DNA from 4 places in the Paenibacillus sp. BR1-192 genome. Region 2 is predicted to be linked to each of the others. Evidence: predicted binding sites of a transcription regulator. Region 2 holds the regulator's gene; each other region holds the start of a gene.
The links. The regulator Rex, encoded in region 2, represses fermentation and respiration genes when NADH is low (regulators of the CRP and FNR family bind a similar motif). The targets are predictions, from matches to a motif close to TTGTGAAATATTTCACAA.
Positions count from the first base shown of each region.

Region 1 (7,772 bases), 1.4 Mb from region 2:
GCGATCTCCTGCACGGAATAATCGGTTTCCGTCAGCAGCCGCTTCGCTTCCTTCATACGGATATCAATCAGGAAATCAACGAACCTTTGTCCGGTATTTTCCTTAAACAATTTGCTCACATATTTGGCGTTCAGCTGATACCGATCGCCCAGCATTTCAAGGGACAGATCCGGATTCGCATAGTCATACTCAATTAAATCGCATATGTTTCTAATGATGCTGGAGTATTGGTTGTCATTATGAATCTGCTTCATCTGTTCATAATGCTCCGTCAGCACTTGTTTAATTTCCTGTCTCAGCTGTTCCAGGGAATGGGAATTATCCACCTTAACCGTCAGCTTCGGCAATCCTTCCTGTATCCACTTGTTGTAGATTTCCTTGCCGAGTCCCGACATTTCGCGGCCGGTGTAATAAACCAGATAATTCATCAGGCTGAATATTTCATCATTGGTCAAGAAGCTGTTCTTCAGCTGTTCAAACCATTGATCGTAATCCTCGCTCCACTGCTCCTTCTGCATTCTGAAGGACTGGATGATGGCACGAATCTCACCTAAATGCGTATAGACCTCGACAATGCCATGTCTCGAAATATCCTCGCTGCGGATCAAACGATTCTCACCGAGCACGATTTTATACTTTAAGGCTTGCATCGCATCTTTATAGGATTGCGGAATATCGCCAATCTGATCCGTCGACCGACCCATTCCCATCGTAATTGTAAATTTCAAGTTTTGGTGCGTCCATGCCAGGAGTTGTTCCGCAATCGGAACCAGTACGGCCTCCTCAAACTTGTCCTGATCCCGTTCTTCAAACAGAATAATGGACAGGTTGGAAGGTGATGTCCATTCCGACCACAGCCGGCAGTCCCATTTCGAAGCGATCTCATCCACGACCGTCCGCAGAGTGAATTTAAGCAGATCTTGATCGGTCTTGGAATAATCCCGGCAGAAATCCCCGTACTTATCAATCTCCAGGATGAGCATACGATATCGATCCAGTGGCAGCGGCAAATTCAGTCGAGCCGCTTCAGACTTCCATTCGGATACAGATAGAGGCGAGTCCCCTTCGATCAGCTGGCGGAACATAAACCGGGTCCTGACATGGAGATCCTCCCGGTATTTCTCCTGATATTCCTTGGATTGTTCCAGTATGTTGTCAAAGGCGGATTCGATAAATGCGAATTCATCCAGCTTCCCCTTACGTCGGTTACTGCTCACCACCGGAAGCGAATAGCTGCTGAAACGGGCAGCGATCTCCTCAATTGGCTTGGAATTTCGCCTGGAAACATAAATCATCCATAGGAAGCCGATGGCAATCATGCCAAGACCTATGATAAACCAAAGATTATAGAGATAAGAGATAGCGCTTACAAAACCGTTGTTCAACAAACCGCTTCCATAGTTCCAATTCGTATAGCTTGATACATACTGGGAATTGACTTGGGATGGCGGACGATCCGCTTTGGTGCCGAACAAATGATTTCCGAAGGTATCCTGAACCTGAATGAAGCTCATGTTGGAATCCAGCATCTCTTCGGTAAGCTTGTTCAAGGATTCCGTGCTCACATTGACAACGATCATGCCTAAGTCGTTTTTCATGTAAGGCGATCCTCTGACCAGGCTGACCACCTGTTTGCCGCCCTTCATTTTAAATTGTTCGAAATTTTTTCGCGCCTGTCCATTTCGGCGTTTTCGATACTTGATATTGTTCAATAAATTCATGGTCCGGATATGTACTTACGTATCCATTGGTGGCATTGCTGAGCACATAGCCGTCCGAATTCCTCACCAGATAAATCGAATCGATCAAGGGATAATAATTAATAATCTCCTTGAGCTTCTGAACAGCTTGAATATTAATATAGGGATCGCCAACGGCAGATGATTTGAAAAAATCATTCAAAGCCTTGCTGTTGATGCTCTCGAGAACGATCATATTGTCGATCACCTTCAGGGACGTGTCCACCATGCGCATCGCTTGCAAGGAAAGCGATTTATTGGCATTCAGCGCCTCCCGCCGGCTCTGTTCGCTGAACAGCTGGAAGAAAACAAAAAATATAAAGGTAATCACAATGACAAAAATAGGCATATAGGAGAGCAATAGACGCTTGTACCAGGATCTCTGCATGATCAACCCTCCCACCGTTTTTTCACAAATTTTTAATTATTATAACTTAAAAAGCACCTTTTGGGTTATAGTTCTCCATAGTCATAACGATACGCCCATACCTAATCAAAAAAAAAAGAAGCGGGACAATACCCGCTCCGTTGTTTAAACCTGGTATGCTAATTTGAATATTTTATAGCAGCGGGTTCTCGTGTTTCGCTTTCAGAATCGACCAGCGCCGCTCCACTTCTTTTTCAAATTCGCCAAGCATTTCTTTGTTTTCTTCCTTGAGCAGATGTCTTGATTTGCCCATGTATTTCAGCCAGTCGCTGAGCGGCACCTGTTTTTTCTTCGCTTCAGGATCGTACGTAATATTCGTTTCTCCCTGCTCCACTTCATACAGCGGGAAGAAGTTTGAATTCACGGCCGCGCGGACGATGTTCTCCCCATCCTTGTCGCTCGATTTCCAGTTCAGCGGGCATGTGATCAGCAGCTTGCCGTAGACGGTACCTACATTCTGAGCGTACCACTGCGCTTTCGCCGCCTTTTTCACAAGATCCTGCGGGAATGCTTCCGTCCCCGTGAATACATATGGAATATGTGCCGCCGCCATCATTTGCACCGTATCTTTATGATGGAACGCTTTGCCCTGCTGCTGTTTGCCGACTCCGGACGTACTGGTCATATGCCCTAATGGCGTAGAATACGAAAGCTGTGCACCGGTGTTCATGTAGCCTTCATTATCATATTCCAGAATAATCAGGTTATGGCCCCGCAGCGCCGTCCCGATGGCCGAGCCCATCCCGATGTCCATGCCGCCGTCGCCGGTCACCATCACAAAAGTGAAATCCTCAGGAACTTCGATTTCCCCGCGGCGTTTCTTCTCAAGGAACGCTTCTACCGTGCCGGATAAAGTAGCCGGTCCGTTCTGGAACAAATTATGAATAAAGCTCTGCTTATGCGAGTTATACGGATAACCCGTTGTTGTGATATAGGCGCAGCCGGTATGGAATAACGTAACGACATGGCCTTCAATCCCTTTGAAAAAGAGCTCCAGCGCCGGGAAAATACCGCAGCCCGGGCAAGCTCCGTGACCGGAAGCAAACCGTTTCGGTTTCGCGGCAAGCGCACGCATCGGCGGTACTTTAACGGCTAGTTTACTTGTCCCTTCATCCACCTTTACGGTGATCAGGCCAGATTTAAAGCTGTCTCCATTCATCGGGGCAATGACCGGCTCCAGCCTTTGCTCCTCAGCTCCCGGTGTTTGGCCGTAATAATCAAACGGCGCTTTGGCATAACCGAGCTCCATGGCCTCGATCGTCGAGGCAAAAAAGGCTTCCGCGTCATCCGCGTAATAGTCTTTCCCGCCAAGACCAAATATGCGGGACAGCACAATAGGCTGCGGACCACGGATTTCCTGGAGGGCCGCTTTGACCTCATGGGTCAGATTGGCCCCGTGTGCGCCGTAAGAATCGGCACGTTCGCCAACCAGCAGTGCTTTGACACCTATAAGCGCTTCGCGGATTTCTTTTGCCGGGAACGGCCGGAGAATATTCGGGCTGATTATGCCCGCTTTAATTCCTTTCGCCCGCAGCCGATCCACGACGTCTTTGGAGGATTCGGCCGCCGAATTGAGCAGGAATAAAGCCACCTCTGCATCTTCCATGCGATACAGATCAAGCGGCGAATAGGATCTTCCGGATACAGCTGCGTATTCCTTTGCCACTTCCTTGAACACCTCGCCCGCACGATACATGGCGTTTGACTGTTGGAAGTGGTTGTTCATCAAATCGTCGCCGTTCATGTAAGCCCCAACAACGATCGGGTTGTTCTCGTCCAGCACATGTGGATATTCAGGCGCCTGTTCCCCTACAAATCCCTGAACGGTTTCCCGGTTCGTAAATATGTGTACCCGGCGTTTCTGGTGCGATGTAAAAAATCCGTCATAAGCTACAATGACCGGCAGGCGTACGTCTTCATGTTCAGCGATTCGCAGCGCCATGATATTCATGTCATACACTGCCTGCGGTGAACGGGCGCTCAAAATCACCCAGCCGGTGTTCAGGCCGTAGTAAAGATCCGAATGGTCACCGCGAATATCCAGCGGTCCGCTGACTGCACGCGTCACCAGATTCATGACCATCGGGAAACGTGTGCCCGCTTGCACAGGAAGCTGTTCGATCATATACAGGAAACCATTCGCGCTGGTAGCATTGAATACCCGTGCTCCGGCTGCGGCCGCACCGTAGCAAATCCCCGCCGATCCATGTTCGCCGTCAGCTGGAATGAGCTTGATGTCATGTTCGCCGCGTGTACGCATCATGTCAAGATATTGGGCGATTTCCGTAGAAGGCGTAATCGGAAAATAACCCATCATGTGATAGTTAATCTGGGCAGCCGCCATGGCAGCCATTTCGTTGCCCGATTCGAAGACTTCCGTTTGAGCAGCCGCCAGCTTGTTCTCCGTTGTTTCTTGAATTTGCATATTCATGATCGGACTCCCTCCGCGGTTAAATAGGGAAAAATTTGCGGCACACGGTGCTGCTCCGCATAATGCGGCTCTTCTAACATGGCAGCCAAAGCGGTGGTCGGACAAGCTTCGATACACTTCAAGCAGCCTTTGCAATACTGATAATCGATACCTTTCATAAACATCTGCATATTCCCGCGCTTATCCGGCTTCGTCTCCCACACGATGCAGAAATCCGGACATACCGTATCGCAGGCGGCACAGTGAATGCAGTCCTCGATCTTGTACTCTGGCAAATATCCCTGCCGAGAGCCGCTAAGATCCTTCAGGACACTGTTCGCCGTAACGTTCAGAATCCCGCCCAGCTCCTGCGTTTCATATCCAAGAATCGGCTGCGGCCTTGCGAAAGCGATTCGGTCTATAAGCTCTGATCCGTTTCCCAAGGAAAGGAACCGGACTTCGTTATATCCTCTGTCAAAGGTCCTCACATTCGCTTCCACGAGGTGGGGCAGCTTTTTCTCAAATGTTGTGCGGATCACCTGCCGCATATCGTCCGGGTTCAGGAAGCTGCAAATCCGGAACAATGCCCCCAGCATGGCCGTATTCACTTTGGTTTTTTCCTCAACGGAAATGTTCAGCGCATCAACGACGGCCAGCGTTCCCTGGGTCATGTTCAGATCAACGGCCACTTCGGACAGCGCTCGCGCCGTATTCACAAGCACCGTTCCATCAGGCCGTAATCCGCTTATGACATCGATCGTCTTATACAATGCTTCATGAAATACGCCGACGACATGCGGCTGCTCAATGGGACTGTGATCGCGGATTTCCACCTCGGAATCGCAGAACCTTACGAAACTCTTCACCGGCGACCCTTTTTTCTCCGAACCATAGCTGGAAAAATTCGAGCCGTTAAGTCCGGAGCCGGTAACCCCGGCTTCGGCCAGCATTTTTCCGGCCAGATTGGCGCCAAGCCCGCCGATGGATTCGAGACGGATCTCGAAAAATCCCAGTTCATTCTTTTGAGGTAAAATCGACATGTTCTCTCCTCATTTCTTCTTAGGTCATTAATTCCAGTTTAAAAGAAGAAACGGACCGGGTTTGTGATTAAACTCACTACTCAAGAAATTGTGATTCCAATCACTATGTCGGTTGTGGGAGCGAAGTATACTGTCTTCAACAGTCCAATTGCGAGGCAATCTTATACTGACCTTACGACAAATAATCACGAAATTGGAGGAGAAATTATGAATAACAACGCCCAAGAGACCTTACAGCATCAGCCGTCCATGTTCTGCTTTCAATGTCAGGAAGCATCCAAAGGAACAGGCTGCACCATTGTCGGCGTATGCGGCAAACCGCATGATGTGGCAAACCTGCAGGATTTGCTGATTTATCTGCTGAAAGGCATCTCTTTTCTCAGTCTGGATGTCCGGCTGCCGGAGGTGCTTGAACAGCGCGTATCGCTGTTTATGATGGACTCCTTGTTTGCAACGATTACGAACGCCAACTTTGACCGCGAGGTGTTTGTGGGAAGAATCCGGGAAGCGATCGAGCTCCGCGGCGAGGTGCGCACCTATTATAACGAACAATATCCGGAAGGAACCGCCAATCTCCCTGATGCTGCCGTCTGGCAAGCGGATAACGAAGCTGCTTTTGATGAAAAAGCACGTACGGTGGGTGTCCTCTCGACCCGCAATGAAGACATCCGCTCGCTGCGCGAATTGATTACGTACGGCTTGAAGGGGATGGCTGCTTATACGTACCACGCGCTGCATCTGGAGAAGGATGATCACGAATTAAACCGTTTTATGCGCCGTGCGCTTGCCGCCACGCTTGACGACAGCCTGGAAGTGCAGGATCTGGTCGCTTTGACGATGGAAACCGGGAAATACGGCGTAAACGCCATGGCGATGCTGGATGAAGCGAACACCTCGGTTTACGGAAATCCGGAAATTACGAAGGTCAATATCGGGGTAAGCAACCGGCCCGGCATTCTCATCAGCGGCCATGATCTGAAGGATTTGGAGGAGCTGCTGAAGCAGACGGAAGGAACCGGCGTGGACGTGTACACGCACAGTGAAATGCTGCCTGCCCACTATTATCCGGCATTCAAGAAATATGAGCATTTTGTAGGCAATTACGGGAATGCGTGGTGGAAGCAGAATAGCGAATTTGCAGCCTTTAACGGACCGATATTAATGACGACCAACTGTATCGTTCCGCCGAAAGACAGTTATAAGGACCGTATCTATACAACAGGCAACACGGGGTTTCCGGGTGTCCGCCATATTCCAGAAGGAACAGACGGTGCTCCCAAAGACTTCTCCCTACTAATCGAGCAAGCGAAAGGATGCCCCGCTCCAACGGAGCTTGAAACGGGTGAGATCATCGGCGGCTTCGCTCATGCCGCTGTGATGAATGTGGCCGATCAAGTCGTCGATGCCGTGAAATCCGGGGCGATCCGCCGCTTCTTCGTCATGGCCGGCTGCGATGGACGGATGAAATCCCGCAGCTATTACACCGATTTTGCGGCTGAACTTCCAAAAGACACGGTCATTCTAACGGCAGGCTGTGCCAAATACAAATACAATAAACTGGATCTAGGCGAAATCGGCGGCATTCCGCGGGTACTGGACGCTGGTCAATGCAATGATTCTTACTCCCTCGTCGTGATTGCATTGAGGCTGAAGGAAGTATTCGGCCTTGAGGATATTAATGATTTGCCGATTTCCTATAACATTGCCTGGTATGAGCAAAAAGCGGTGATCGTGCTGCTTGCCCTGCTGTATCTTGGCGTTAAAAATATTCATCTGGGCCCTACGCTCCCCGCATTCCTGTCGCCTAACGTTGCCAAAGTCCTCGTGGAAAACTTCGGTATCGGCGGCATTACCAATGTGGAAGATGACATGAACATGTTCCTTGGTGCCTAAAAAAGAATGCCCTCACCGGGGCATTCTTTTTCTTAAATTCAGTAATTGTGTAGGATGAGTGCACATCAGCCGCGTTGAACAGATAGCATACTTCTCAATCGACTTCCCGTGAAAATGCTGCTCACTAGCAGTACGAATCCGCCAAACAGATAGGGCAAGTTAAAGTGGACTTCAAACAAAATACCTGCCAGCATCGGTCCAAATATCGTACCGAGACTCGTATAAGCGTTATTCATCCCTGCAACAAATCCCTGTTCATCCCC
Region 1 is NZ_CP120718.1:1,318,359-1,326,130, reverse strand. Features, by position in the region: gene P0X86_RS05615 (helix-turn-helix domain-containing protein) at 1-1,598, opposite strand, end outside; gene P0X86_RS05610 (hypothetical protein) at 1,648-2,127, opposite strand; gene P0X86_RS05605 (thiamine pyrophosphate-dependent enzyme) at 2,300-4,597, opposite strand; gene P0X86_RS05600 (2-oxoacid:acceptor oxidoreductase family protein) at 4,594-5,616, opposite strand; gene hcp (hydroxylamine reductase) at 5,824-7,509, shown strand; gene P0X86_RS05590 (MFS transporter) at 7,575-7,772, opposite strand, start outside.
Region 1: the regulator Rex is predicted to act here: its motif matches at 5,678-5,695, upstream of hcp (hydroxylamine reductase).

Region 2 (7,772 bases):
GCGCTGCTGAAATGTTTGGAGGAGATCGACGAGCTTCCGCTGCTCACCATTCAGCGTTTAAGCGACCTGTTTGCCGACGAGGACAGCGATTTGGCCTGGTTCTTTGACGGCATTCGTTCCGACAGGGAGCACCGAGCCGTACAAGTGGGAGACACCCATACGTACTACCGCCAGTTTGCCTTGGCGGTGGATGATTGGAACGATATAGCACCTGTCAGGGATGAGACGGAGCCCAACCCCTTGGCCGATGTAAGCTTCGAGCAATACATGAACGATGTTCGTGAACGCCTGAAGGAAACGCTGCCTCATTACGAGAGCAGGGATGCCCAGGACATGATGTTCCAGGAAGTGATGCAGGCGCTGGATGACAATAAACATCTATTGATCGAAGCGGGCACGGGAACCGGCAAATCCCTTGGATATTTGCTGCCGTCGATCTATCAAAGCGTGAAGCAGGAACAGAAGGTTATGGTGAGCACGCATACGATCAACCTTCAAGAACAGCTGCGTGACCGGGATATTCCCCTGCTCACCCAGGTTGTTCCTTTTCCTTTTAAGGCGGCCATTTTCAAGGGCAGGGGACATTATTTGTGTTTGAGAAAATTTGAACATAAAATAAATAGAAGAGATTTTCATTCCCCGAAGGAAGACGTAATCACGGCGGCCCAGATGCTGGTCTGGCTGACCCAGACGGAGAACGGGGATGATGAAGAGCTAAACCTTGGCGGACGCGGAGGGGATTTCTGGGAGACCATCTCCAGCGATTCGGATTCTTGCCTCGGACGCGCCTGTCCTTGGTTCCGCAAATGCTACTATCACAGGGCCAAGCATGAAGCAGGCATCGCGGATGTCGTCATTACGAACCATTCGAAGCTGTTCACCGACGTGAAGGCGAATCATCAGCTGCTGCCAAGCTATGAGCGCCTCGTCATCGACGAAGCGCATCATCTTGAGGATGTCGCCGGCAAGCACCTTGGCTTGCAGATGAAGTATTTTTCGGTGGTCCATACCTTGACCCGCATGTACAAAGACAGCCGAAGCGGGCAGCTCCCGGCTCTGCGCCAGCTGCTGCAAGCTTCGCCGCACGAGAAGGCAGTCGAATGGTCTTCCGTCATCGACCGTTTGTATCCGGACCTCATTACTGCAAAAGAGAACTGGGATCGGCTCAGCGATCAATTGTTCGGACTGCTTCCGGAACGCGGAGACGCTTCTCCGGGAGATGCCGGCCAATTCTCGCTCCGCCTGTCCCCGCTTAAGAAGCCGAAGGATTGGGATTCGATGGCCGAACTGGAGCATCAAATTCATCTGACGCTGGGCGATGTCGTGCGCAAGGGCGATAAGCTGATCGCCGAAATGAAGGAAGATTTGGATGACTACAGCGCGGACAGCCTGTTAACCGACCTATCGGGCCTATTTAAGGACCTGGCCTCGCATCGCGAAGACCTGCGCTCCTTCATGGCCCTGAACGATGAGGGCACGGTATACTGGATGGAGGCGAACGGCAATTTCCGCAGCAAATCGCTGCAGTTGTATGCCGTGCCCGTCGACGTGAGCGCTCATCTGAAGGAATTGTTTTTTGACAAGAAACAAAGCGTGATTCTGACATCGGCGACCTTGTCGGTGGACAAATCGTTTCAGTTCATGATCGAAAACCTGGGTCTTCAGGAAGCGGCTGAAGCGGGGAACCTGAACACGGTTCAGCTCCCGTCCCCGTTTAATTACAGGGAACAAGCCCTTCTTGTCGTGCCGCGCGATTTTCCGAGCGTGAAGGGATCGGTCGGGGATGCACTCTTTGTGAATACGCTCGTGAAGTCTTTGGCCGATACGGCCGTCGCTACGCATGGCCGCATGCTCGTCCTGTTCACTTCCTACCGGATGCTGCGCCAGGTGCACGAGCCGTTGAAAGAAGCGCTGGCATCAAGCGACATCACGGTATTGGGACAAGGTATGGACGGAACCAGCCGTACCAAGTTAATCCGAAGATTTCAGGACAGCAGCGCTTCCGTGCTGCTGGGCACCAGCTCCTTCTGGGAAGGGGTAGACATCCCGGGCGAGGCGCTGACTTGTCTTGCCATCGTCCGGCTGCCGTTCCAGCCGCCGAATCATCCCTTGGTCGAGGCCAAGAGCGAACTGCTGCAGCAGCAGAAGAAGAATCCCTTCATGAAGCTTTCGGTTCCGCAAGCGGTCATTCGTTTCAAACAGGGGTTTGGGCGTCTGGTGCGAACAGCACAAGATAAAGGGATCGTGATCGTGTACGATACCCGGGTCATTGAATCCTATTACGGGAAGTATTTCTTATATTCCTTGCCGGGGCCGAAAATGGAGCATATGCCGACAGAGGGGATCGTTCCCCGAATTTCGGAATGGCTGCAGGAAGAGGCAAGCGCGGGAAACCAAGCGGAATAAAGTGAAACCAAGCACGATCAACAAAAAAGATGTAGTTATTAACCTATTATTAGGGGGAGCATGCATGAAATCGGAAAAAATTTCGGAAGCCGTGGTCCGCAGATTACCTGTATACTTGCGCTATTTGAATGAGCTTCAGAAGAGGGAGGTTTCCACGGTTTCCTCCCAGGAGCTGGGACAGAAGCTGGACCTCAATCCTGCTCAAATTCGTAAGGACCTGGCGTATTTCGGTGATTTTGGACGGAAAGGGATCGGATATGATGTTTCTTATCTGATCGAGAAGATTCGCCAGATTCTGAAGCTGGACCAGAAGATCAATGTCGCACTGGTCGGGGCCGGTAATCTTGGACATGCATTATCGAATTACAATGCATTCCTGAAGGATAATATGAAGATTGTGGCGATTTTCGATTCGTATTCTCCCAAAGTTGGTATGAAAATTAACAATTTGGTCGTACAGCCGATGGAAGAGCTGGAGAAGACGGTTCATGAGCACGGCATTCGAATCGGGATTATTACCGTTCCGGATTTCGAAGCGCAGAACGTCGCGAATCAGCTTATCGCCTCAGGGATCGAGGCGATTCTGAACTTTGCGCCAACCATCCTGAAAGCCCCAGCCCATATCCGGATTCATACGGCTGATTTTACAACGGATTTGCAAAGTTTGGCCTATTATTTGGATAACGGCAAGGAGGATGCAGCACATGACAACAACGAAGTGGATGGTTAAGAACGGAACGTTTGCAGTACTGGAGGAAGGCCAATCCGTGCTTCGCGGATACCTGGTGGTTGAGAACGACCGGATCACGTACCTGGGCGAGGAGGAGCCCGTCGTGGAAGAGGGAACAGAGATTATCGACGGAACCCATCTGTTCTTCCTGCCCGGATTGGTGAACACGCATGGACATGCCGCCATGTCGCTTCTTCGCGGCTATGGGGACGATCTGGCGCTGCAGGTATGGCTTCAGGAAAAAATGTGGCCGATGGAAGCCAAATTCACGTCAGACGACGTATATTGGGGCACATCGCTCTCCGTGCTGGAGATGATCAAAGGCGGAACCACGACGTTTGTGGATATGTATGACCATATGGATCAGGTCGCGAAGGTTGTCCAGGACTCGGGAATGCGCGGCGTCCTGACGCGCGGCGTAATCGGTTTATGCCCGCCCGAGGTACAGCAGCAGAAGCTGGATGAGGCGGTGGCATTCGCGAAGGATTGGCATGGCAAGGCTGGCGGCAGAATTACGACGATGATCTCGCCGCACGCGCCTTATACCTGCCCGCCGGATTTCATCGAAAAATTCGTTCAAGCATCCCATGACTTGAACCTGCCTTTGCATACCCATATGTCCGAAACGGAAACGGAAGTGGCTCAGAATGTTAAGGACTACGGGCTTCGCCCCGTTGCCCATTTGGAGAAGCTGGGCATGTTCTCCCGTCCTACGCTCCTTGCGCATGCCGTTCATCTGACCGATGAGGAAATCGAAGTCTTGGCCAAGCATCAAGTAGCCGTATCGCATAATCCCGGAAGCAATTTGAAGCTTGCCAGCGGAGTCGCCCGCGTACCTGCGCTGCTGAAAGCCGGCGTAACGGTGTCGCTCGGTACCGACGGACCTGCTAGCAACAATAACCTGGATATGTTCGAAGAGATGCGGCTGGCTGCCCTGATCCATAAAGGAGTAAGCGGGGATCCGACGGCCATTCCGGCCTCCGATGCGCTCCGAATGGGCACGGTATACGGAGCCAAGTCCGCTTTCCTTGAGGATATCGGTATGCTCGCGGTTGGGATGAAAGCCGATATGATCGCATTGAATACGGATCAGGCGCATTTCCTTCCACGGACCGACTATATTTCTCACGCGATCTACTCTGCCAGCGCGAAGGATGTAGAGCATGTATGGGTTGACGGCAAGCAGGTGGTGAAGAATGGCGCGAGCCTTACTCTCGACGAGGAACGCATCCGCCGGGAAGCGCAGCGTGCATTTGAGCGTCTTACAACCCTCTAGGGAATAATCAAGGGGAGCGAGGAAGACGGATTTGAAGAAAAAAACGAAGTGGATATTGCTGAGTGTGTCCGGCGTCCTGCTATTATTGCTTGGCCTACAGCTCTATTATTCCTATGTTATGAAAGATACGTGGAATGAAGAAAGAATGGCGATCCTTGCAGCGAAACAGCATGGCCAATTGGTCTCGTCCGACAAGACCTATAAATCGGTATGGGGCGAGGACAATAACTATTGGGTGGTCAGCGGGAAAGATAAAGACAATCAAGACCGCATGGTCTGGGTGAAGTTTACGGACGATAACGTTCCTGTTGAAGGGACAGATGCCGTTCAGTCCGTGTTATTGAATACGGGCATGTCAGAGGCCGTGATGCGGGACCAGATCCGTAACGAAATGCCGGGTGCGGTCATCAAGCGATTGCTGCCGGGAATGTATGAAGGCGAGTATGCCTGGCAGCTGCAATATGAAAACAACGGTCAGCGCGGCTACAGATTCTATCGTTTTCAAGACGGAAACGCCATCGGAAATGATATTATTCTTCCTAATCAATAAGAAAACAAATGAAAAGGCGTCCCCTCATAGGGATGCCTCTTTGGCACATAAATATGTAAGCGTATACAGAAATAAATTGGTAAAACTGTTCTAAATATTTTCACAGACAAGCATGAAAAAGTATATAAGATGTGATATACTCGTACTTGTACGAATTGAGCAGATCAATTACATGCCTCACCATATATCGTTGTTATATGTATTATTGTGCTGCAATTGCTATACAAAATTTCATATCGAAAATTGAAGGAGGAACTTCATGAAACTGCGCATTGTACCTATCATGCTGACTGTCGTGATCTCAGCATCGGTCCTCTTTGGCGGTTGGTTTCTGTATCGGCAGATGGCTTTGCAGAATCCGCTCGCAACTGTTGTGTCACAATACGATGGCGTGAAAAGTTCTCATATAGATATTAAACAGGATACCGTGACTTTGAATCTTGATTTGGCTCCGGATGCGAATTTACAAGGTTTGGTTCAGCATATTAAGCAGGAAGGCAAGTCCGTGATCGGCAAGCGGGAATTGAGAATCCAGGTGGAGGACCATTCCTCGGAAGCATTGGATCAATGGTGGGAGCAAGCGATGCTGTCGGTTGCCGAAGCGATGGACAATAAGCAGTATACCGATATTCAATCATCGCTCGAGCAGTTGGCTGCCCAGTCGCCGAATTTGAAAGCAAAAGCAACGATCGACGACACCAATGTCTATGTCAGCTTGTCGGACGGCAAGTCTGGTAAATTTATAATCTTGCCGCGTCAACCTGGCAAAATGGAGGTGTGGAACCATGCCTAAATTAGCAAAAGAAATCATGTTAGGCTTCATTCCGGTTTTGTTGGTATTCCTTGTGTTTGTCGGCGTAAACATCGTGCCTCTCTTAATAGCGGCAGGACTCGTAGGCGGCTTGCTGTTTATAGCCAAGATGAAGGGCGGCATCGCGGTTGGTGCCGGAAATGAGCGAAAGCGGAAGAAGAGCGGCCCGGCCAAGCTGACGTTCGAGGAAATCGGCGGGCAGGATAACGCTAAGCAGGAGCTGCGGGAAGCATTGGATTTTCTGATTCGTCACGAGGATATCAAGAAATTCGGCATACGTCCATTGAAGGGGATTCTTCTCACAGGGCCTCCGGGAACAGGGAAGACCTTGATGGCCAAGGCCGCTGCCCATTATACCGATTCTATATTTGTCGCTGCTTCCGGCAGTGAATTCGTGGAGATGTATGTCGGCGTCGGTGCAGGGCGAATCCGGGATTTGTTCAAGGATGCCCGCAACCGCGCGGCCAAAGAAAACAAGCAAAATGCCATCATCTTCATCGATGAGATCGACGTCATCGGCGGTAAACGCGAAGGCGGCCAACAGCGAGAGTACGATCAAACGCTGAATCAGCTGCTGACCGAAATGGACGGCATCTATTCGCAGGACACGCCTCGCATTCTGGTGATCGCCGCAACGAACCGTAAAGAAATGCTGGACAGCGCGCTGCTGCGTCCAGGACGATTCGACCGCCATATTCAAGTGGATCTGCCTGATAAGAAGGGCCGGACGCATATCTTAAACCTGCATGCGGGCAATAAGCCGCTGCATCAAGATGTCGACCTGGAAAAAATAGCAGAGGAAGCCTACGGCTTCTCGGGTGCACAGCTGGAGAGCGTCATGAACGAAGCCGCCATCTATACGATGCGCGAGAACGAACAATTTATCCATCAGCGTCATCTGTCCATGGCGATTGACAAGGTCATGATGGGCGAGCGTTCCGACCGTGAATCGAATTTGGAGGAGAAAAAGCGTGTTGCCATCCACGAATTGGGACATGCTATCATGGCAGAGCTGGTGCGCCCAGGCAGCGTGAAGCAAGTCGCGCTCAGCCCGCGCGGCAAGGCGCTTGGTTATGTTCGCCATAATCCGCAGCAGGAACAGTATTTGTACACAAAAACCTTCCTGGAAGAGCAGATTATGATCGCTCTTGGCGGCGCGGCCGCCGAAGAGATCTATTACGGGGGCCGAAGCACGGGCTCCAGCAATGACTTCGAGCAGTCGCTGAACATCGTGGAGACGATGATGAAGTCGGGTCTGACGTCGCTGGGTATCGTTAACATGAACATGGTTACTACCGAAGAGCTGATGAAAGAGAACAATGTGATATTGGAAGAGCTGATGAATCGCACCAAAACTCTTTTGGAGCAGAAACGGCCGATATTCGACAATTCTCTTGACATCCTGTTGAAGGAAGAAATTCTCTCGGGAGAACAATTTCGTTGTCAATTTCGTGAAAACGCGCTTTTACCAGCATAAATTGTTATGCTGGTTATTTTTTTTTACTTTTTTGTCGTGCTAAGATATTATTATACTTTGTGCTCTAAAATGTATTTTTCGACAAATGGGGTACAATTAAAGTATAGAGATAAGGAAAGGGTGGAGTAGAAACCATGTACTTCAAAAAAATCGGCGTTGTAGGCGGCGGGACCATGGGGCAGGGCATTGCGGAGATGCTGGCAGCCAAGGGCCTTGACGTACTGCTCGTAGAGAAAACTCCAGAGAAACTGGACTATTCATACCGAATGATCGAGACCAGTCTAGATAAACAACTGGAGAAATGGGGAATTACCCAGGCAGAGAAGAAACTGATCCTGAACCGGATTCAAAAAGTAACTCATTTTGCGGAGCTTAGCACCTGCGATATGGTAATTGAGACGATCATAGAGGACTTGGATGCAAAGAAAGAAGTATTTACACAGCTGGATCAGGTTTGTCCAAGCCACGTAATATTAGCAAGTAATACATCCACGCTTAGTTTGACGGAGCTCGCCAGCTCCA
Region 2 is NZ_CP120718.1:2,745,454-2,753,225, forward strand. Features, by position in the region: gene dinG (ATP-dependent DNA helicase DinG) at 1-2,406, shown strand, start outside; gene P0X86_RS12245 (redox-sensing transcriptional repressor Rex) at 2,471-3,136, shown strand; gene P0X86_RS12250 (amidohydrolase) at 3,111-4,412, shown strand; gene P0X86_RS12255 (cell wall elongation regulator TseB-like domain-containing protein) at 4,444-4,962, shown strand; gene P0X86_RS12260 (hypothetical protein) at 5,222-5,755, shown strand; gene P0X86_RS12265 (AAA family ATPase) at 5,748-7,250, shown strand; gene P0X86_RS12270 (3-hydroxyacyl-CoA dehydrogenase family protein) at 7,385-7,772, shown strand, end outside.

Region 3 (7,772 bases), 2.5 Mb from region 2:
AATACACTTGGAATGATCAATACGGGGTTGAAACCTTGGACATGCTGAAGCGCATGATGTTTACGGAAGGCTCGCACCCGAAGGCGGGAGAGCAGGTTAATTTTGAATCCGGGCAAATCGGCATGATTTTCGACAACTATAGCTTTGTATCCAAAGCCAGGGAGATCCAAAATTTCAAATGGAGCATTGCGCCAATGCCATCGGGCTCGAAAGGCAGCGTTCCGATGATGGGTCAGGCGGGTTACGTGTTATTTAAAGAGGGAAAACATCCGGAGGAAGCCAAGGAACTGCTGAAATTCCTTGCCGGCAAAGAGGGTGTGCAGAAAACGTCGGCCTTCTTTGTGCCGCCGCGCCAATCGGTGCTGAACTCGGATGAGTTCCTGAGCGTGGAGGGCAATCCGGACGCCGGGCACATCAAGCAGGCGGTCATCGACGAGATGCCTAAAGCGGTCGTGCAGCCGGGACATATCCGTTGGCAAAACATCGACACGGAGATTTTGACGGGCTTTGACGAGTTATTTGCCGGGCAGGGCGAACCGCAGAAAATTCAGGATGAGGTAAAAAGCAAGGTCGATGCTCTGTTGAGCAAATAGAGGCAGTTACGTTAGGAGGAACGGGCATGAATCGTTTGGATAAAGCATTAAACGAAGCGCCGGGGCTGCAGCTGTTCGTCAGCCTCCCGGCCAATGACATCAAGCTTGCAGAGGCAGCCTTGGCTTCGGGCGCCGACGGTTTGAAAGTCCATATCAACGTAGGGCACCGGGCCAGCGGCAATCGCTTCGGCACGCTGGACAGCTATGCCGACATTTTCAAGGACATTCGCTCCCGCTTTAACGGCCCCCTTGGAATTGTGCCCGGAGGCTCGGTCGAAGAGGTAAACGCGGAGGAAATCAACCGGCTCCCTGAGCTTGGCGTCGATTTCTACTCGATTTATGCCTTTCATCATCCTGCTTCTCTGCTGCAGGCCCCGGGACTGGCAAGAACGTTTGCAATCGATAGCGAGTTCGACCGGGGCGTCGTGGAAGGAGGCCGGACCTTCGGCATCAGCGCGCTTGAGGCTTCCATCGTTCCCGGCCATGAATATGGTACCAGGCTTACCCTTGCCGATCTGCTTCATTACCGCTGGCTGGCGGCACACGGCGGTTTGCCGGTCATTGTGCCAACGCAGCGTAAAATCGGCCCGGAGGATATCCCGGCCCTGGCCGATAGCGGCGTCAAGGTGCTGTTGGTCGGAGCGGTGGTCACGGGCAATGAAGCGGAAGGCATCCTTAGGGAGGTTGCCGCTTTACGGAATGCAATCGATCGTCTGTAGAGGTGCCCCACAAGGAGGAAAGCGACATGACCACACTTGAAACGATAAAATCTGAAGGGCCCGGCCGTCCATTCCGTAGGAAGGCAAGGAAGAACAGGCCCTTAAACCGCGGAGACCATTTGGCGGGCTGGCTGTTCGTGCTGCCGATGGTGCTGGGGTTCGTTCTGCTGCTGCTTGTCCCGCTCATGATGGCGCTTTATATGAGTTTTACGGATTGGCCGCTGCTGGGTGAGGCCAAGCTCATCGGATTCGAGAACTACCGCACGATTGCGGGGGACGCAGAATTTTGGCGCGTGCTGGGCAATACGCTTTATTTTGCCGCCGGACTTGTTCCGCTGAACATTATTTTGGCATTGCTGCTTGCCATCCCGTTATCAAAAAATATTCGCGGAGCCGGCTTTTTCCGGACATTGATCTTTATTCCGGTTATGACCTCGCTGGTGGTCTGGTCGATTGTCTGGAAGTATATGTTTGCCACGGATTCCGGGTTCATTAACCAGCTGCTGCGTATGACCGGCATTACCGGACCGGCCTGGCTGTACGATACCCGGCTTGCCATGCCCGTTGTTATCGTGACCAGTCTCCTGAAAAATGTCGGTTTGAATATGGTGTTGTTCATTGCGGCGCTGCAGCAGGTTCCGGCGCAGCTCTACGAGGCGGCCAGGATCGATGGCGCAGGCAGAATGCGGATTTTTTTCCGAATTACCGTACCCATGATCACGCCGACGATTTTTTTGACCGTGATGATGACCATTATCGGCTCGCTGAAGGTGTTCGGACAAATTTACGTGATGACGCAAGGGGGGCCTTCTGGAAGCACCAAGGTGCTCGTCTACAACATCTGGGAACGAGCCTTTAAGCTGTTCGAGTTCGGATATGCTTCTGCGCTGGCTTATGTGCTGTTTGTCATCACCCTGCTGCTTACGCTGGCACAATGGCAGATGAGAAAAAGGTGGGTTCTGAATGAAAGCTAGTCTATTTGCTAAAAGGGGCAACCCGGCAGGCGGGAACCTGTTCCATTATCTGCTGCTGCTTGCCGTTTCGGTGGTCATGATGACCCCGTTCGTGTGGATGGTCTCTACATCGCTCAAACAGCCGGCTGATGTGTTTGTTTTTCCGCCGCAGCTGATTCCGTCGCCGATACGATGGGCGAATTATGCGGAAGTGCTGGAGACGATCCCGTTCCATCTGTTTTATGGCAACAGCGTATATATCGCCCTTCTGGTTACCGTGGGCACCGTGCTTTTCTCTTCCATGGCGGGGTATTCGTTCGCACGAATTCCTTTTTGGGGGAGAAGCCTGGTGTTTCTGCTGCTGCTGAGCACGATGATGATTCCGAACGAGGTCATTGCCATTCCGATGTTTCTGTTTATGCGTGAGCTGGGTTGGATCAATACGCATTTACCGCTGATTATTTTGCCTATATTCGGCGCTGGCGGTGTGTTCGGGGTGTTTGTGATGCGGCAATTTTTTCTGGGGATTCCGAAGGAACTGGAGGAGGCAGCGATGATCGACGGCTGCTCGCGGCTGCGGATTTATTCCACAATCATGTTGCCGTTAGCAAAACCCGCGATCGCCACGCTGATCATTTTCACGTTTTTGACGAGCTGGAACGATTTTTTTGATCCGCTGATCTTTATTAATGACCGTAAGCTGATGACCTTGCCGCTGGGATTATCGCTGTTTACCGACGAGTCGGGAACATCCTGGCATTTGCTGATGAGCGCTTCGGTTATGGCGACATTACCACTGCTCATTGTGTTTTTCTTTGCGCAGAAGCAGTTTGTCGAAGGGGTATCCATGACGGGTCTCAAGGAATAGGGTAAATAACGCTTAAAAGGAGGAGTGAAAAGAGATGGACAGCAGGACAAGGATCATGGAGGCGGACGTGGTAGTTATAGGTGCAGGGCCGGCGGGCATTGCCGCCGCCATTGCTGCCGGCAGGCAGGGGGCAAGCGTCATCTTGATTGAACGGTACGGATTTGTCGGCGGGATGTCTACGGCTGCCGGAGTTTATCCTTGGATGACGTTTCATACGCAGCAAGGGGAACGGGTCATCGGCGGCATTGCACAGGAAATTGTGGAGCGCCTGATGGAGCGCGGGGGCTCGCCCGGCCATCTTCGCGATACCGTCGGTTTCGTGCATACGCTGACGCCGTACCATCCAGAGATTTATAAGGTGCTTGCCGTCGAAATGCTGCGCGAAGCGGGGGTGAAGCTCGTCTCACACAGCTTCGTTGACGAAGTCGGACGTGAAGGCCAATACATCCAGTCCGTGACCCTTACTGGAAAATCGGGGCGAATCAAGGTGGACGGGAAGATGTTCGTCGATGCGTCCGGGGATGCGGATGTCGCTTATCTGGCGGGAGCGCCGACGCTTCAGGGGCGCGAAAGCGACGGGCTGTCGCAGCCGATGACGATGAAATTCCGTATGCGGGGTGTTGACGTGGACGCGATTCGGAAGGCGATGCTTGCTGATCGCGACAACTTTTATCACAAGACGCCGTTTGCCGAACTAGAGATGGAGCGTATTCCGCTCACGGGGGTTTCCGGCTTTTATAGGGAGTGGAAGGCTGCCGAGGTCCCGATCAACCGCGATCAGGTTCTGTTGTTTATCGGACCGGAGAAGGATGAGGTGCTGATTAACTGTACGCGGGTACAAGGCTTAAGCGCGACCGATGTCGAGGAACTGACTTTGGCGGAGGAGGAAGGGCGCAAGCAGGTGCTGATGATGGCGGAATTTTTGAAATCGCGGGTGCCCGGATTTGCCGAGGCCTCCATTTCTTCGGTTGCCCCCCAGATCGGAATTAGGGAGTCGCGCCGAATCGACGGTCTGTATCGGTTAACGATGGAGGACGTGGTGACGGGACGACATTTTGAGGACGGCATTGCGAGGAGCGGTTATCCGGTTGACTTACATGATCCGTCAGGCAAAGGGATCATGGAGGCTACCATCGAGAATGACGGTTCCTACAGCATTCCTTACCGCTGCCTGGTGGCCCGAGGGCCAGTAAATCTGCTCGCGGCAGGGCGCTGCATTTCCACCACGCATGAAGCACTGGCGACCACGCGCTTGACGCCAAGCTGCATGGCTACGGGAGAAGCGGCGGGCACGGCGGCGGCCCTGGCCTGCAAGGCGGGAATCACTGCGGCGGAAGTCGATACATCGCAGCTCAGGGAGATGCTGCACGCCCAAGGGGCGATTGTGTGAAGAGACGCGGGCTAGCCGTTGATTCAGACGAAGAATTCCAAGAGTGTTTGATGATTCAGAAGTTACGAATTGTCTAGAAAATCTATGTAATCGCCATCACCTGTGTTCCGGATTTTTCAATATAGGGTGACTACCCTCCATACATTCAATTAAAAAGCGACCGTGACCGGTCGCTTTTTGTGTGCCAGCTCAATACAATTCGGAAACAAGGGTTGCTGCATATTTATGGCTGAGCGAGCTTCGCGTCAGTCGTGCGGGACATTTCGTCAAGCGGACAAAAAATTTTTCGAAGAAGACGGGTCACCTTTCGTTGTTCAATGAATTTTCATTCTCTTTGTGCTTTTAATCACAAGCCGTGGAGCATGAGGATGCTAGTTTAGAGATGTAAATAGAATCGAACTTCATCTTTATATATTGAAACAAAACAGAGGTGATGAACATGAGTGAACTCATTAATAACCGTGAGGAAGGAATTTCTGCTCATCGAACGGCCCGTATCCATTTGCTCAAGGAAATCATTAAAGAGCTGCACCATGGAAAAAGCGTGGAGGAAGTGAAGTCAAAATTTAATCAAGCTGTAGGCGAAATATCGGTTGATGAAATTTCGGAACTGGAACAAGTACTGATGCAGGAGGAAGGAATACCTGTAACCGAAGTACAACGACTGTGCAGCGTGCATGCTGCGGTATTCAAAGGTTCCATCCAAGACATTCACAGAGCTCATCAACCTGAAGAGCAGCCGGGACATCCTGTGTTTACGTTTAAGAGGGAGAACCAAGAAATCGATCGACTGGCAAATTTCACAATCGCGCTGCATCTGGATCAATTTCTGAAGGATCAAGGGGAGGCCAATCGCCTCAAATTGCTGGAGGATTTCAGTCTCCTCTATGATGTAGACAAACACTACAGCCGCAAAGAGAATTTGATCTTTCCTTTTCTCGAGAAATACGGAATTTATGGACCGACCAAGGTCATGTGGGCAGTCGATGACGGTATCCGAATGGGAATAAAAGAAGTGAAAGCCAAACTCACTGATTTTGAGGGCAATGCGCAGAGCGTAGTGGACCTTGCCAAACGCGTCTTAAATGAAGTAACAGAAATGATCTATAAAGAGGAACATATTTTATTGCCAATGGCTCTGGAGAAGTTGACGGAAGATGAATGGCTTCAAATTGCTGCCCAAAGCGAAGAAGTCGGTTATTGCTTGGTTGCGCCGGATCAACCATGGATTCCTGAAAGGGCAGCTGAACCTGGCGCAGATCAGGGATTGGGGTCTTCTCCGCTGCAAGAAGGTTACATCCGGATGAGTACAGGCATTTTATCGGTCAAACAGATGGAATCCATCTTAAATCATTTACCGGTCGACCTAACCTTTATTGATGAACATGATATCGTTCGATATTTTTCACAGGGCAAAGAACGAATCTTCGTTCGTACCAAAGCGGTGATCGGCCGAAGTGTTCAGAACTGCCATCCTCCGCAAAGCGTTCATGTCGTCAATCAGCTGCTCGCTGATTTCAAAGCAGGTGTCAAAGATGCAGAAGATTTCTGGATCCCGGTTAAAGATAAATTTGTCTACATTCGTTATTTTGCCGTAAGGGATGAAGAAGGAAACTACTTAGGCACGCTGGAATTCACTCAAAACATTAAGCCGATCCAGGAGCTCACCGGTCAAAAGCGGATCCTCTCACCGTAAGTTTCGTATGTTCAATTTAGTCAAAATGCGATCCGGCGAACTGTGGTTTCTAACAGCCACGCTTCGCCATCATACATACTAAAAGGGGCTGTCTCAAAAGTCATCGTAAATGACGGAGACAAGGCCTCTTTTTCATCTAGCCAAACAAAAAGAAACGGCTCTTTGATACAATAGAGGTATCACCACGGCACAGCTTAAGCAGTCGAAAGTGGAGTTAGCTGGATTAAAGGACTGTTCAAATCATTTTAGAAAGGCGCTAAATCATGAACGGGATATCTTATCGAAAATCCGTGGCATGGGGCAAAGCACTTGGTAGTTTATTGTTTGTGCTGGCCTGCCTGTTTCTGCTGTACGCGGCCTTTATTATGGATACTTCCTTTATTCGTAAGTTTTTTTGTATCACATCAGCCATAATAGGGATTCCGTTTTTTGGAGGTTATCTATATGTCAGCTTGCCAAAGGCGCTGAAATCAGACACGCAGCTGTTGATCTACGATCAAAATTCCATTTCAGATGGAACGCGGACCATGGCCTGGACGGAGATTACAAGTGTCAGCTATAGCGGCCCTTCCATTCGGAAGTGGCTGCTTCCGAAATTTCCTGTGCTGATTTTTCACTTGAACAACAGAGAGATCTGGACTGTGAATACGTATTATTTGTTGACCGATACCGAAATTCAGTCTGTCATGAAGCGCCTGCGAGGGTTGATCAGCCGTAACGGAAAGAAAACGAAATAGATCTGATCGAATCAGACCAAGAGAGCATCCTTTCGGTGCTCTTTTTTTGTTTTTCAAACAGACCGTCTTACACCAAGCATCTTCCAAATCAACCCAGCGATGTCTGATTCTGAACTTTGCGCAGTACTAGAATCTCCTCTATAATAATAGGCTAATCTTAAACTGCGTCAGGAGGAAACAATGGACTTTATCAAAAATCAACTAGACGGATATGGCATGAGCGAACAAACCATTGGATATCTCTCGAATATGATCATGGTCGTTTTTATCGCGGTGGTCTCCATACTGGCCAATTTTATTACCAAAAAAATCGTGCTGAAGACGATTATTCATATCGTCAACAACAATCGGTACACATGGGACAATATCATCGTGGAGAAAAAAGTGTTCCACAAGCTGTCGCATCTTGTGCCGGCAATCATTATTTATTTTTCGGCGTCCATCTTTCCGGCGTACCAAATTCTGATTGAAAAAGCGGCCATGACGTACATGATTATCGTCACCATCACGGTGTTGAATGCGCTGCTTAATGCTTTTGATGACATTTATCGTTCATTTGAAGTTTCCAAGATCCGACCGATTAAGGGATACATTCAGGTGGTGAAAATCGTTCTGTTCATCATCGGAGGCATTGTAGTGATCTCGAACCTCATCGGGCAGAATCCGTTGATCATTCTCAGCGGGCTTGGTGCTCTATCGGCCGTTCTTATGCTGGTGTTCAAGGACTCCATACTGGGCTTGGTGGCAGGCGTTCAATTATCATCGAATGATATGGTGCGCGTCGGCGATTGGATTGAAATGCCGAAATACAATGCG
Region 3 is NZ_CP120718.1:246,203-253,974, forward strand. Features, by position in the region: gene P0X86_RS01155 (ABC transporter substrate-binding protein) at 1-593, shown strand, start outside; gene P0X86_RS01160 (hypothetical protein) at 620-1,312, shown strand; gene P0X86_RS01165 (carbohydrate ABC transporter permease) at 1,339-2,286, shown strand; gene P0X86_RS01170 (carbohydrate ABC transporter permease) at 2,276-3,133, shown strand; gene P0X86_RS01175 (FAD-dependent oxidoreductase) at 3,168-4,523, shown strand; gene P0X86_RS01180 (DUF438 domain-containing protein) at 4,963-6,219, shown strand; gene P0X86_RS01185 (DUF5381 family protein) at 6,483-6,956, shown strand; gene P0X86_RS01190 (mechanosensitive ion channel family protein) at 7,137-7,772, shown strand, end outside.
Region 3: the regulator Rex is predicted to act here: its motif matches at 4,858-4,875, upstream of P0X86_RS01180 (DUF438 domain-containing protein).

Region 4 (7,772 bases), 3.3 Mb from region 2:
CCTCCAGCGGGCTGTTGGCTTCGGCCATAAGCGCCAGCGGAGCGCGAAGAGCAGGCTGACAATCGTCAGGCAGCCCACCAGGACGTTGATTTTCCGTTTCAGGAAGCGGTCAAACAGAATGAAGACCAGCACTTCGAATATCGATGAGAAGAAGATGGCGAGGCCGACCGTCTGCTTGCTCCCGCCCAGCTCCAGAATGTATAGGGACATAAAGGTATTGTTCGCCGTGTTCGGGATGGATACCATGATGCCTAACAGGATGAACCAGACAAAATAGGAGTTCAGGAACAGCCTGCTGAGCCCCCTAAGGCTGACCGATGCCGATGCCGCCGTTTTCTGAATGGAGGGCAGCGTAAACATGAACACGGCCGCCACCAGCAGCATGATCGAGAACACGATGGCGATGCGTCCCGACCCGAGCCGGTCGATGACAGGCCCGGCAGCGATGGCCGTCAGCGCCCATCCGAGCGAGCCCCACAGCCGGAACGAGCCGAACTTTTGCTGAGTTCCATCAATATAGGTCAGAATCAGCGAATTCGTTTGCGAGAACATCGGCGTCTGGAAAAAATAAAAGAAAATCATCGTCATGTATATCATTGCATAGGTATTCGCCTGAAAAACAAGCTGAACCAGCAGCAGCGTACCGGTCATCATGATCAGCAGCACGCGTTTGATGTTGGCCGCCCGGTCACTCCAGAATCCCCAGAACGGATTGGCGAAGATGGACACAAATGGCGCAATCGCCATCAGGCTGCCGATTTCGATTTTGCTCATGCCGATATCTTGCAAATACAACTGGAAGAAACCGGTGAAGATGACCATGGTTCCGTAAATGAAGAAGTTGAACAGCTTGAGCGATGTCAGCGAAGGTTGAGCATTGTCCATATTCCGCAAGTAGGTCATTCCTTTCAAACCGAATACAATCCATAATCGCGGTATAAGAAAAAAGCCGCTTTCCTTTCAATGTATCACGCATTGAAAAGGGATACAAACCATCTTTTAAATGATTTTCCATTATTCTGGATATTAACCTATAAACTGAATCCGATTTTTTATAACTTGAAGAAAGGCTGGTGGAGCATATGAGCGTTCACTCCCAAGATGTTCGTCTGCCATCGGGTCAAGTGACGGGCATCGCCCTTGCTGGAGGAGCCTCCCGGAGAATGGGGAGAAACAAGGCGCTGCTGCCCATGGAGGGGATGAGTTTGATTGAACGGACGGTCCACGCGCTGGACAAAGTCAGCGGAAGGGTGATCCTGTCTGCCAATGACCCGGAACCTTATCATTTCCTCGGCTTGGAATGCGTCCCCGACCTTTATGTCGGACAAGGTCCGATGGCGGGCCTTCACGCCGCCCTGAAGTCTTCCCGGAGCACATGGAATCTGGTCGCAGCTTGCGATATGCCTTATATCCACGAGCGGTTTCTCCAGGGGCTGCTGGATCTGGCGAACAAGCAGGACACGGCTGAGGCCGTAATCCCGGTCGTGGAAGGAAGGATGCACCCGCTGCTGGCAGCGTATCGCAGAGAGACCGCGGAAAGCCTTGAGCGCAGGCTGATCCGGGGGCAGCTCCGCATGGTGGAGTGGGTGCAGGAGCTGAATGCCGTCTTTTCGAATGAGGAGGAATTAGCGGAGGTTACCGGCCTTGATCCGCGCCGAATCTTATTTAACATGAACACGCCCATGGATTACGAGGCCGCAGGCGGTCTGCTGAATACGGAAGAATGATCGGTCCCCTGCACGCATCCTATAAAAATAGCCCCGCCATTCGAATGTGAAGTGCCCCCCTTAGAATAGACATTGGAAAACCCCCTTGGTTATTCCGATAAATTCTAAGGGGTGCATTTTTTATGGCAAAGAAAGGTCAAAAGTATAAATCATATTCAGATGAAGTGAAAAAAGAGGCGATTCGCCTTCATGTTGAGGAAAAGTGGACATATAGGCGAATTACCGAGCACTTTGAGATTCAAGATAAAGATCGTGTAAAAAAGTGGATGCGAAAGTATCGGGAATTAGGTGAGTTTGGATTATTGGATCAGCGAGGAAGACGAGAAGAATATTTGGATCAAGATCGCTATGTCCAAAAGCTAAAAAGGGAGAATGAAATGCTAAAAAAGTGCTTGGAAATCTGGATGAAGGAGGTAAGAAAGAAAGCTTCGCCATGATCGAACAAGCAGCAAAATCAGGGCAAGTAGCTGAACTGTGCCAGTTCATTGGTGTTTCTAGAAGTGGCTATTACGCCTATTTAAAGCGTAAAGAGAACGACCGGGATGCCGAAGACAAACGGCTGATCCGCAGAGTATACAAACGCTACGAAGGAAAGTATGGTTACCGACAAATCCAACTGTTCCTGTGGCAGGATCACGGTGTGTGGATGAATCACAAAAAGGTGCTACGTCTCATGCAAGAACTTGGGCTCCAAGCTAGCATTCGCAAGAAGCGCCAATTCAACATGGTATACAAGGCCGCGGAGCGTGTGGCGGAGAATCTGCTTAAGCGTAACTTTACGGCGGAGAGACCAAACCAAAAATGGGTAACGGATATAACCCAATACCGGGTGGGTGAGCGTTGGCTGTATCTCTCGGCGGTAAAAGACTTATTCAACAACGAGATTGTGGCCTACCAGCTCAGCGAGCGTAACGACAATGAATTGGTTCTGCAGACGTTCGCCAAAGCGTTTGCTAAGCAAAAAGACGTGACCGGATTGGTCGTTCACAGCGACCAAGGGTTCCAGTACACGTCTCATGCCTATCACGACATGCTGCCAAAGGTTAGCGCCCAAATCAGCATGTCTCGCCGGGGCAATTGCCTAGACAACGCCTCCATGGAGAGCTTCTTCTCGCATCTCAAAACGGAAGGGCTCTATCCTTATGATATCCGAAATCTAGCGGAGGCACAAAGCCGAATTGAGAAATACATACGATTTTATAATCGAAGACGACCACAGCGCAAATTAAATAAACTGACGCCGGTAGAGTACCGACGCCAGTTTACAGCCTAGGTGTTTTTTCAATGTCCACTAAATGGGGTCTTGACCAAATGCTTGGCGGGGCTTTCTAGTATATAAAGGCGGTTTGCTTCGGTTATGCTGATTCTGCTCTCATGCGCTGAGCAGAAGCTCATCCGCCGATCTGCGACATGCGCCGGGCCGTAGGAGTATGGCTTTGGGCCTTTTTCTCCAGCGCGAGCGCCATTTCATGGTTCAGCGGCTTGGCGCCGAGCGCTTTGCGGAACAGGTTCGCCACCGCCGAAGGGTCATCGATGACGCGGCGCACGTTAAATTCGTCCGACCAATATAGGCAAGCCTTGATATGGCCGTCGGCCGTCAGCCTGAGCCGGTTGCAGGAATCGCAGAAATGATCGCTGACCGGATGGATCAAACCGAACGTTCCCGTTGCTCCAACCACCTTCATATTGCGCGAAGGACCGTTGCCGGAAGGGCCCTGCTCTTCTTGAATGGCCCAGCCGGCCTCTTGGCACACTTCGGCTACCCGGCTCAGCGGCAGGTACGAATCCCGCCAGGTATCGGATGCTTGGCCGATCGGCATGTATTCAATAAAGCGGACATGAAGGGGACGATCAAGGGTCAGGGCGATAAAGTCGCGAATCTCGTCCTCATTGAAGCCCTTCATTAACACCATGTTCAGCTTGATCGGATTCAGGCCGGCTTCATAGGCGGCTTCAATGCCTTCCAGCACTTTATGCACCCGGCCGCCGCGCGTGATGCGAGCGTAACGCTCTTCCTGGAGCGAATCCAGGCTGATGTTGATGCGGGTGAGTCCCGCTTCCTTCAGCAAGCGGGCCTTGGATGGGAGCATGATCCCGTTGGTGGTAAGGGATATATCTTGAATTCCTTCAATGGAAGCAATCTGATGGACCAAGGTTTCCAGATCCTTGCGCACAAGCGGCTCGCCGCCGGTAAGGCGTACTTTGGAGACGCCCATGGGGGCCAGAACGCGCATGATCGCGGCGATCTCTTCATAGCTCATTATCTGATCGTGAGGTTGGAATTCCATCCCTTCTTCCGGCATACAATATACACAACGAAGATTGCACCGATCCGTCACCGAGATTCGAATATAATCATGGACACGACCGAAGGAATCTTTAAGCGGTTCGATCATGGAAATCCCCCTTTTACTAGCGTGCATGGTCACATTGTAGCCATTCCCCGAACAGGAGTCAATGCATTGTAAGGGTCATGTCAGCCGGACAAGCCGCACGCATAAGTTCAAGGATTTGTGAGAAGCATCACAGAAAACGCTTTCTAAATCCTGTATATTGAACCTGTGGACCAAAGCTTTCTCCCCTTGAAAGCGAGTAGTGACATTCTAGATTTCCGAAAGTTTCCTGGTTTTTCCGAAATTTTCGGAAATCATTTCAAACTGCTTTCATTAGACGTTCATCTAAGATATACTGTCAAGGATATCACATCCAACAAGATAGGTTACCAATAGGAGGTTCGATATGGCGATATCACCTGTTCAAACTTTGGAGGTGCCTGACGTCTGTCACAGGTGGCTTGAAAACCGGGGGACGGTCTACGAGCTGCTGATTGATTTTTTGGGCAATTGGCCCAGCTTGTCTATGATTGCGGAATGGAGCCGCGGGAGCGGAATTAGCAAGGCGGCGGAGTGTTCGAAGGCCGGTACGGACCTGATGAAATATTTATGCGGACGCTCGCCTGAGGAATTGGTTCGGATTTGCGAATATGAGAGGGCGGAATACCGCCGGCTGCTTCAGCAGTCCAAACCTCGCCAGGCCGCGGAATCCCATTATACGAAGGATGGATGCGCTCAGGATTTGGCCGAGTGTTATGCATCCGCCGGTGTTGCCTTTAATAAACTGCATGGCGAAGCGGACGATCATATAGCCATTGAACTGGAATTCATGACGCTGCTTCATGACCGTATGCTGAACAATACGTATTGTGAAGATAGCATGTTGCAATTAATGGAGGTACAAGAGAAGTTTCTGGAGGAGCATCTGTTGTCATGGGTGCCATCCCTCTGCAAGGATTTGAAGGGGTCCACGCAAAGTCCGCTATACCAGTCGTTATTCAGCCTGTTGGAGGAATTCCTCGCGCAGGATCTGAACATGCTGAAGACCTGGAAGCATTCCAAGGAAGCCATGCTGGTGCATTAGCGCCAGAATCATATCATCATCAGACACAACAACGCCCCGGTCTCCTTGAATCAGGAGGGCCGGGGCGTTTGGTGTTCTAATTAATCTTCGATTCTTTTCTTGCTGAACTTCATCAGGAACTCGTATACGATCGGTACAACCACGAGCGTCAGCAGCGTGGAACTGATCAGACCGCCGATAACCGTGATGCCGAGTCCTTTCGAGATAATGCCTGCGCTGCTCTCCCAGCCGAATACGAGAGGCAGGAGCGCGCCGATGGTTGCCAGTGCCGTCATCAGAATAGGACGAAGACGGGTAGCGCCGGCTTCGAGCAGGGCTTCGCGCGTGCTCATTCCTTCGCGTTCCATATGGATCACGCGGTCGATCAACACGATCGCGTTCGTCACCACGATACCGATCAGCATGAGCACGCCCATCAGTGCAGACACGTTCAGTGTTTCGCCCGTGACGAGCAAGCCTATGATAGCGCCGATGACAATGAACGGCAGCGAGAACAGGATGGCGAATGGAGCGAGTCCCCCGCCAAACGTAACCACGAGTACAAAGTATACGATAGCGATGGCCGCCAGCATGGCGAGCCCGAGCTGCCCGAAGGTTTCGTTAATTTGCTCGGTGACGCCTCCGAATTGGACGGACACGCCGTCTGGAAGCTCAAGCTTGTTCACTTCGGTCTCCAGGTTGGTCGAAGCCGAGCCTACGTCGCTGGACAGGATGTCGGCTGTGACACTCACAACCATTTTACCGTCGATGCGCGTAATGGAATCCGGCGTGGTTCCTTTTTCCACCTTGGCCACATCCTTGATCGGCACTTCGATGCCGAGCGGAGAGGTCACGGTTTCGTTCTCGATTTCCTTAATGCTCTTATAGGTTTTGCTGTCCGCTTCAATGTAAACATTGTAGGTTTTGTCTTCAATCTTGACTTCGGTCAAGACCGGACGTTCCCGTACCGGGGCCAGCTTCATGGCCAGCTGTCCGGCCGTCAGGCCCAGTGAGCTGAGCTTCTCTTGATCGGCTACCAGCGTGTACTGCTCAAACGCTTCGGACAAGCTGGTTTCCGCATTTTCAAACGTCGCGGTATCCTTGTTCGCAAGCTCTGCGATTTGATCGGCCACCGGCTTGATCTGCTCCAGCGAGTCGCCGAAGACGTTCACCGTCAGCTGGCTGCCGCCAAAGCCGCCGGCTGCCATGTCCATATTGGACCAAGTGCCGTCCGGCACTTCCTTGGCAAGATCTTCGATGAGCGTCTTTTTGACGTCTTCGAAGTTTTTCGTGTCCGGATCATACATAACGTAGAACAATCCTGAATTGGCGGAGCCCATGCCCAGCGGATTGCTTCCGCCGATGGAGTATTGCATCGATTGCACGCCTGGTTGATCCAGGATCAGCTTCTCGGCTTTTAAGGCTCGATCCTCAACATCCTCCAGCATTACGCCAGGCTCAGGTGAATAGGTGACCATCGCGTATTTGTCTTCCTGTTCCGGAATAAAGCTTACGCCCAGGTACTTGGTCAAGAATAAGCTTCCGACGAGCAGCACGATGGCAGCTAGGAAAGTAATCGCTTTGTGGTTCAAGGTCCATTTCAAGATGGAGCGATAGCCGCGGGCCAAGGCACCCGGCTTCTCTTCATGATCATGTGTGTTCTTCAAGCCTTTGCGGAACAGGCTGTGCGCCATGGCAGGTACGAGCGTAATCGCCACGACCAGGGAAGCAAGCAGGGCAAAGACCATCGTCAATGCAAACGGCATGAACAGCTCTCCTACCATGCCGCTGACCAATGTAAGCGGCAGGAATACCGCGATGGTCACGATGGTGGAGGACATGATCGGCACAAACATTTCGCGCGTAGCGGCGCTGATGAGCTCTCGGCCCTTCAATTTCTCGGTCGAGAGGGACATGCGCCGGTAAATATTCTCGATAACCACGATGGAGTCATCGACAACCCGGCCGATGGCAACGGTCATGGCACCGAGCGACATCATGTTCAGGGTGATATCCATTTGCTTCAGGCACAGAACCGCAATCAGCAAGGACAGCGGAATCGAAATGATCGAAATAATCGTCGAACGGATGTTGCGCAGGAAGACCATAATGATCAGAACGGCGAACAACGCACCGAATAATGCCTTGGAAAGCATCGTATGGACAGAGTCCTCAATCGGCTTGCCTTGGTCCAGCATGATCGTCAGATCCATGCCAGGATACAGGCCTCTCAATTCTTCAGCCTTGTCTTTGACCTGGTTCACGACGTCAACCGTGTTGGCATCGTTTGCTTTTACGATTTGAATACCGATCGATTCCTTCCCGTTGGTGCGGGAGATGGATTCCGAGGAGCCGATCACTTCAATATTGGCAATCTCGCTCAGTTTGACGGTTGGAATGCCGGTTGGCATACCAGGAGCGCCATTTTGTCCGCCAGCGCCGGCACCGGCAGCGGCTTCAGCGCCAGCACCAGGCACGGTTTGCTGACCGGCCCCTGCAGCATCGCCAGGCGGCTGCTGCTGCTGGCCTGCACCGGCATTCGGAGCACCGGCGCCGGCAGACGCATCCGCCCCGCCGCCACCTGGAATGACCGGAATGGCGATATTCTTCAGATCGTCGATGCCGATGATGCCGCCATCAACGGCAACG
Region 4 is NZ_CP120718.1:6,659,084-6,666,855, reverse strand. Features, by position in the region: partial or broken gene P0X86_RS30670 (MFS transporter) at 1-903, opposite strand, end outside; gene mobA (molybdenum cofactor guanylyltransferase) at 1,083-1,727, shown strand; gene P0X86_RS30660 (helix-turn-helix domain-containing protein) at 1,850-2,164, shown strand; gene P0X86_RS30655 (IS3 family transposase) at 2,161-3,000, shown strand; gene moaA (GTP 3',8-cyclase MoaA) at 3,119-4,123, opposite strand; gene P0X86_RS30645 (TorD/DmsD family molecular chaperone) at 4,467-5,144, shown strand; gene P0X86_RS30640 (efflux RND transporter permease subunit) at 5,225-7,772, opposite strand, start outside.
Region 4: the regulator Rex is predicted to act here: its motif matches at 4,239-4,256, upstream of P0X86_RS30645 (TorD/DmsD family molecular chaperone).